2 regions of the Caulobacter sp. CCNWLW153 genome follow, and region 1 is predicted to be linked to the other one. Evidence: riboswitches for the same ligand, from Rfam matches in the RefSeq annotation. Region 1 holds a riboswitch; the other holds the start of a gene.
What was found. Region 1 has a riboswitch for cobalamin ahead of V6S85_RS01460 (TonB-dependent receptor plug domain-containing protein). Riboswitches for the same ligand answer to the same signal wherever they lie in the genome.

Region 1 (3,834 bases):
CTCGGGCGACTTCACCGCCGACCAGTGCCAGACGGCCTATGACGAGGCCCAGAAGGCCAGCGCCGAGAACGCGCCCAAGTTCTCCGACCAGAAAAGCTGCGAAGAGCGCTACGGCGTCGACCAGTGCGTGCCGCGCAGCCAGGCCAATGGCGGCGGCAGCTTCTTCACCCCGCTGCTGACCGGTTTCATCATCGGCCAGGCGCTGGAAGGCATGAACAACCGCGGCTATCGCGGCGCGCCGATGTATCGCGACCGCGAGGGGACCTACTACAGCGGCTCGGGCTATCCGATCTCGCGCGACTACCTGTCGGGCCGCAGCCGGGTGCGCCAGGACAGCTTCGACGCGCCTTCGCGCTACGAGGCCCCGGCCCGCGTGCAGAGCCGCAGCAGCGTCATCTCGCGCGGCGGCTTCGGCGGCGGCTCGCGCGGCTTCGGCGGCTGATTGGAACTGAAAGCCGGTCGTCTCGCGTTGGATCTTCGAAGACTACGCGAGGCGACCGCATGACCGACAAGACCATCACCGGCGTTCCCCATCCGCGCTGGTGGCAGCGCCATCCCACCCTGGCGTTCTGCGCCGCCTGGGCCTTGGGCCTGGGGTTCTTCGCGACGATCCTCGCCCTGGGGCTTCAGGCCGCGGCCTGAACCTCGCCCCGCTGCAGCGCGCGCACGGCGCTCAGCAACCGCGCCGGCGAGATCGGCTTTTCCAGCCACATGTCGGGCTCGACCTTCAGCACGCGCGGGTCGCTGGCCGACACCATCAACACCGGCACGTCGCGGCCTTCCACCGCGCGGATCAGTTCGGCCCCCGTCATGCGCGGCATCGAATTGTCGGTGATCAGCAGGTCGGGCGCGAAGGCGTCGAAGGCGTCCAGCGCCTCGCGGCCGTCACGGCTCCACAGGACCTCGAAGCCCGCGTCCTGCAGCAGCATCTCGTAGACGCCGCCGAGGAGAATGTCGTCTTCCGCGATAAGGATCCGTCGCATGGCCAGCCCCAGCCCTGTCGAATGTGTGAACAGGTCTTAACCATGCTGGGACGCCCGGTGTCAGCGTGCGCAATCGTCGCATTTCCCGAAGTTGAGCAACCGTCGACTGAGTCGCGCGACTCACTTCATCCGCAGGCTTAGCCCAGCCGCGACCAGATGGACGGCGTCAGCCGCCCGGGCCAGGGCCTGGTGCAGGCGGCCGGCCTCGTCGCGAAACCGGCGGGCCAAGGCGTTGTCGGGCACGACGCCCCAGCCGACCTCGTTCGACACCAGCCACAGTTCGCCGTCGAAGTCGGCGACCGTCGCGACCAGATCGGCGGCGGCGGACGAAAGGTCGCACTCGGCCAGCATCAGGTTGGTCAGCCAGAGGGTGAGGCAGTCGACGACCGCCACGGCCCCAGGCGGCAGGCCCCGCAGGGCCGCGACCAGGTCCATCGGCGCCTCGAGCGTGGTCCAGGCCTCGCCCCGGTCGACCTGATGGCGCGCGATGCGGTCTTCCATCTCGGCGTCGAAGGCCTGGGCGGTGACGATCATCACCGGCGTGGCGCGGCGCGCCTCGGCGACGATCTCGGCCGCGCCCTGCGCGAACGCGCTCTTGCCCGAACGGGCCCCGCCCAGGACCAGGGTGACTGACAACGCTGAGGCCTCCAGATTGACGGTGTGCGGCGCACCATATAGTGCAGCCAGCGCGACAGGTTCCTCCCAAAGAGGATGAAAAGGGAACTCGGGTGTGAAACCCGGGCTGCCCCCGCAACTGTAAGCGGCGAGTTCGCGCGTCACATGCCACTGGGACTGTTCTTCGGAAGAGGCCTGGGAAGGCGACGCGCAGCAACGATGACCCGCGAGCCAGGAGACCTGCCTGTCGTTGTCGTTTTTCGTCCGGCCGGGGTGCGCCGTACGATCGGGTTCTTCCCCGCATGACGACGTTGGTCCGGGCGTGTTCCTCGCGGAACGCGCTCCTTCTTGTCGCGCACGGAGGAACGACATGCGCCTTGTTTCCCTGCTGGCCCTCGCGGCCGCAGTTCCCACCCTCGCCCTGCCCGCCCATGCCATGGCCGATGACGCCGTGGCGGTCGACCAGATCGTGGTCACCGCCGGCCGCGAACCGGAAAAGCTGTCGGAAGTCTCGACCAGCATGACGGTGATCGACGCCGAGACCCTGAAGAAATCGCAGGCCGTGGTGGTCTCCGACCTGCTGTCGCGCACCGCGGGCGTGACCGTCACCCGCAACGGCGGCGTCGGCGGCACGACCCAGCTGCGCATCCGCGGCGCCGAGACCGACCAGACCGTGGTGCTGATCGACGGCGTCAAGCTGAACGATCCGTCCTCGACGGGCGGCGGCTACAACTTCGCCACCCTGCTGGCGGGCAACATCAACCGCATCGAAGTGCTGCGCGGCTCGCAGTCGACCCTGTGGGGCAGCCAGGCCATCGGCGGCGTGGTCAACATGATCACCGCCGTGCCGACCGGCCCGCTGGGCGCCACCGTGTCGGCCGAGGCCGGCTCGCGCGACACCGCCTACGGCCATGCCGCCGTCAGCACCGGCGGCGACTGGGGCGGCTTGCGCCTGGCCGGCGCCTACTACACCACCGATGGCGTCTCGGCCTTCGGCAAGTCTTACGGCGGCAAGGAGAAGGACGGCTATCGCAACGCCGCGATCAGCAGCCGCCTGGACCTGAACGTCACCGACTGGGCCGCCGTTGACCTGCGCGCCTCGTACGCTGCGGCCAAGAACGAGTTCGACGGCTTCCCCGCCCCGCTCTTCGCCTTCGCCGACAGCCCCGAGTACGGCAAGACCAAGGAGCTGGTCTCCTATGCCGGCGTGCGCCTGAGCGCCTTCGACGGCGCCCTGAAGAACCGTCTCGGCTACGGCTACACCCAGACCGACCGCGACAACTTCGATCCCAGCTCGTCTGTCCCCAAGACCTTCGAGGCGCGCGGCACCAACAGCCGCTTCGAGTACCAGGGCACCTGGACGGTCAACGAGGCCCTGCGCGCCACCTTCGGCGCCGAGACCGAGCGCTCGTGGTTCCGCACTGCCTCGCCCTCGACCTTCGCCCCGAACCCGACGCCCGACCGTCACGCGGCCAGCACCGACAGCCTGTACCTGCAACTGCAGGCCAAGCCGGTTGCGGGCCTCGTCCTGACCGGCGGCGTGCGCCAGGAGGACCACTCGGCCTTCGGCGACGCCACCGTCTATCAGGCCGGAGCCACCTACTCGCCCAACGACGGCGTGACGGTGTTCCGCGCCAACTACGGCGAAGGCTTCAAGGCCCCGTCGCTGTACCAGCTCTACAGCATCTACGGCGATCGCAACCTGAAGCCGGAAGAGTCCGAAAGCGTCGACCTGGGCGTCGAGCACAGCGTGCTGAACGGCCGGGTGCGCGCGGGCGTGACCTGGTTCCACCGCGACATCACCAACCAGATCGACTTCGTCTCGAACAACAACCCGCCGAACTACGGCGGCTACGCCAACTTCGCCAAGACCGAGACCAGCGGCGTCGAGCTGGAAACCACGATCGAGGTGACGTCGGCCCTGCAGGTGAGCGCCAACTACACCAACATGGACGCCATCAACCGCTCGGCCACGAACAACGGCAAGCGCCTGCCGCGCCGCCCGAGCGAGACGGCCAACCTGAACGCCGACTACGACTGGAAGAACGGCCTGACCACGGGCGTTTCGGTGCAGTACGTGGGCGAAAGCTACGACAACGCCACCAACGCCCGTCGCCTGAAGAGCTACGCCCTGTTCGACCTGCGCGCGGCCTATCCGGTCAATGAGCAGTTCGAGGTGTTCGGCCGCGTCGAGAACCTCTTCGACAAGGAATACCAGACGATCTACCGCTATGGC
Region 2 (3,834 bases), on a different contig from region 1:
TCAGGCCCGCGCCCAGCAGCAGCAGGGCGAAGATCGTGATCCGCCCGAAACGGTCGGCGTCGGCGTCGATCGGCGAGCGGTCCTCGGCGGCGATGAACACCACCGGGTCGGGATAGTTGGGCAACCGCGCCAGGATCGCCGCCGCCCGCAGCGGCTTGTCCTGCGGACCGTGCATGTCGAAGAACTGGGTCTTGCCCGGGTCGGCGGTCAGCCGGTCGACCTGGGCGGTCGACAGCATCAGGTCGCTGTCGAACAGCGAGCGCGAGCGCTCGACCGCCTTCAGCGACCCGTTGCGCTGGGCGAAGATCGTCCAGTAGCGGCCCGAATAGGCCCGCGTGGCGCGAATGTCGGTCAGGAACGGCGCTTTCAGCACCCCGTCCTCCACCGCCGAGCCGGCGTAGAGGTCGTCGGTCAGCACCGCCAGCGACTGGTCGAACCGGCGGATGGCCGCGTCGCGGAACTGGGCGGTCAGGAAGGCCCCGGCCGCCAGCAGGACGATCAGCGTCCAGCTGGCCGCCAGCAGCACCAGCCGCCGGACGAGCGAGCGCTTGCGGAAGCCGAGCAGCATCAGGCGCCGCCGCGCGGGATCACCCGGCCGTCTCGCCTTCCAGCGGAATCAGCCGATAGCCCAGGCCCCGCACCGTCTCGATGCGGTCGGCGCCCAGCTTCTTGCGCAGCCGGCCGATGAACACCTCGATGGTGTTGCTGTCGCGGTCGAAGTCCTGATCGTACAGATGCTCGACCAGCTCGGTGCGGCCGATCACCCGGCCCTGGTGCATCATCATGTAGTGCAGCAGGCGGTATTCCAGCGAGGTCAGGCGCAGCGGCTCGCCGTTGACGCTGGCCCGCGCCGCGCGCGGGTCCAGGCGCAGGCCGCCGCAGGTCAGGCTCGGCGCGGCGTGGCCGGCCGAGCGCCGCAGCAGCGCCCGCAGGCGCGCCAGCAGTTCCTCGGTGTGGAAGGGCTTGGTCAGGTAGTCGTCGGCGCCGGCGTCGAAGCCGGCGACCTTCTCGCTCCAGGCGCCGCGGGCGGTGAGGATCAGCACCGGCGTGGCGACGCTGCCGCGCCGCCAGCGCTCCAGCACCGACACCCCGTCCACCTTGGGCAGGCCAAGGTCGAGGATCACCGCGTCATAGGGCTCGGTCTCGCCCAGGAACTGAGCCTCCTCGCCGTCGGCGGCGTGGTCGACCGCATAGCCGGCGTCGGCCAGGGCCAGCTTCAGCTGGCGCGACAGGTCGGGATCGTCTTCGACGAGCAGGATGCGCATAGTTCTTAAGAGACTCCTTAGCCCCCGCTGAGGATCTGGCCGCTCTCGGCGTCGACGATGAAGTCGATGCGGCGGCCGTCGGTCGTCGCCCAGCGGATGCGATAGTTGCGCCCTTCCAGGCCCGCGTCGAGCAGGCGGCCGGGAGTGCGGCGCGAGATGCGGTCGATGACCACGCTCAGCGGCACCAGCCGGCCCGACTGAACGCCGCCACGCGCCTGGTCCTGCCGGGCCCGCCAGTCGGCGCCCAGGGAGTCAGGGCCGCGCTGGGCCAGAGCCGCGCCCGGGAGGGCGGCGACGATGGCGGCTGCGGCGAGTATGGCTCGGATCGGCTTCATGGCGTCCGGTTTAGCCGCATGCGGCTGAATGGAGACTGAACGCGGGGTTTATGAACGGTGTGCGACGTCCTGTCACGGGCCAAGGCCACGCTCGGACGCAATCGGAGATCACATAAAGATATCTTTATGTCCCAATTGACAATGCCCACGACCCCAGGCTTGATAAGGGGGTCGTGGTCTGCGGGCGCTCGCGCGTCCAAAGCTAAGAGGGAAGCCGGTGCGAAACCGGCGCTGCCCCCGCAACTGTAAGCGGCGAGCGGCCGTCCGATACGTGTCACTGGCGCCCCGAACTCGACTCGGTGGGGCGCCGGGAAGGCCAGGACGGCGGCGTTGACCCGCGAGCCAGGAGACCTGCCTCGACAGATAACGTCCTCCGGCGGGGTGCCCGGTCTGGTCGCGAGTTCCAGGCGCGGGTCGGCCATCCCGTTCGCGCGCCTGCGCGCCTGCGCCCCGTCCAGCCTCCGTCACCATCGAGACAGAGGCTAGTAAATGACCGTCACCGTCGCCGCCCTCGGCTTTCCCCGCATCGGCCCCCAGCGCCGCCTGAAGACCGCCCTCGAAGCCCACTGGGCCGGCCGGCTGGACGCCGCCGACCTCCAGCGCGAGGCCGCCACGCTGCGCGCCCTGGCCTGGCGCCGCCAGGCCCACCTGGGCGTCGACCACGTGCCCAGCAACGACTTTTCGCTGTACGACCACGTGCTCGACACCGCCGTCATGGTCGGCGCGATCCCGGCCGCCTACGGCTGGACCGGCGGCCCGGTCGACCTGCCCCTCTACTTCGCCATGGCCAGAGGAACGCAAGATGGCGGCACGCCGGGTCGCCAGGCCTGCGACCACGGCTGCGCTCACGAGACGTCCGCCTCCGGCCTGCCGGCGCTCGAAATGACCAAGTGGTTCGACACCAACTACCACTACCTCGCGCCCGAGCTCTCGCCGGGCCAGGCCTTCGCCCTGACCTCGACCAAGGTCGTCGACGACTTCCTCGAGGCCAAGGCGCAGGGGGTCTTCACCCGCCCGGTGATCCTGGGCCCCGTCACCTTCCTCAAGCTGGCCAAGAGCAAGGACCCCAACCCGAATGGGGATTTCCAGCCGCTGTCGCTGCTGTCCGCCCTGCTGCCCGTCTACGCCGAGATCCTGCAACGCCTGGCCCAGGCCGGCGCCGACTGGGTGCAGTTCGACGAGCCCTGCCTGGCGCTCGACCTCACCGATTTCGAGCGCGCCGAGATCCGCCGCGCCTACGGCGCCCTGACCCACGCCGCCCCGCGCATCCGCATCCTGCTGGCCAGCTATTTCGGGACCTACGGCGACAACCTGTCGACGGCCGCCAACCTGCCCGTCGACGGCCTGCACCTCGACCTCGTCCGCGCCCCGGGCGACCTCGACGCCGTCATCGCCCTGGCCCGCGACAGCCTCGTTCTCGAACTGGGCGTCGTCGACGGCCGCAACGTCTGGCGCGCCGACCTTACGGCCATTCTCGACCGGGTCGAGCCGGTGGTCGCCGCCCGCGGCCCCGACCGGGTGATCCTGGCCCCGTCCTGCTCGCTGCTGCACACCCCGCTCGACCTCGCCATCGAGACCGACCTCGATCCCGAGGTCGGCCAATGGCTGGCCTTCGCCGTGCAGAAGCTGGAAGAGCTGGCGATCCTGGCCAAGGCCCTGAACCAGGGCCGCGCCGCCGTCCGCTCCGAGCTCGACGCCGCAGGCGCCGCCGTCGCCTCGCGCAAGACCTCGCCGCGCATCCACGATCCCGCCGTCCAGGCCCGCGCCGCCGCCGTCACGGCCCATGACGCGGCCCGCGCCACGCCGTTCGAGCAGCGCATCGTGCTGCAACAGGCCAGGCTAGGCCTGCCGCCCCTGCCGACCACCACCATCGGCTCGTTCCCGCAGACCGCCGCCGTCCGCCAGGCCCGCGCCGCCCACGCCAAGGGCCAGCTGGCCGACGCCGACTACGCCGACTTCCTGCGCGCCGAGACCGCCCGGGCGGTGGCCTGGCAGCAGGAGATCGGCCTCGACGTGCTGGTCCACGGCGAGTTCGAGCGCAACGACATGGTCCAGTATTTCGGCGAGCGGCTGAACGGTTTCGCCTTCACCCGGCACGCCTGGGTGCAGTCCTACGGCTCGCGCTGCGTGCGCCCGCCGATCCTCTACGGCGACGTCTCTCGCCCCGCGCCGATGACGGTCGAGTGGTGGGCCTACGCCCAATCCCTCACCGCCCGGCCGATGAAGGGCATGCT

Region 2: it holds a riboswitch for cobalamin, as region 1 does, so the genes downstream of both, metE (5-methyltetrahydropteroyltriglutamate--homocysteine S-methyltransferase) here and V6S85_RS01460 (TonB-dependent receptor plug domain-containing protein) in region 1, are expected to answer to the same signal.

Annotation. Positions count from the first base shown of each region.
Region 1 is NZ_JBAKFV010000001.1:354,348-358,181, reverse strand. Features, by position in the region: gene V6S85_RS01480 (DUF1190 domain-containing protein) at 1-442, shown strand, start outside; gene V6S85_RS01475 (hypothetical protein) at 502-642, shown strand; gene V6S85_RS01470 (response regulator transcription factor) at 627-983, opposite strand; gene cobU (bifunctional adenosylcobinamide kinase/adenosylcobinamide-phosphate guanylyltransferase) at 1,104-1,619, opposite strand; cobalamin riboswitch at 1,660-1,860, shown strand; gene V6S85_RS01460 (TonB-dependent receptor plug domain-containing protein) at 1,969-3,834, shown strand, end outside.
Region 2 is NZ_JBAKFV010000017.1:81,106-84,939, reverse strand. Features, by position in the region: gene V6S85_RS22550 (sensor histidine kinase) at 1-571, opposite strand, end outside; gene V6S85_RS22545 (response regulator transcription factor) at 588-1,265, opposite strand; gene V6S85_RS22540 (PepSY domain-containing protein) at 1,283-1,600, opposite strand; cobalamin riboswitch at 1,758-1,973, shown strand; gene metE (5-methyltetrahydropteroyltriglutamate--homocysteine S-methyltransferase) at 2,090-3,834, shown strand, end outside.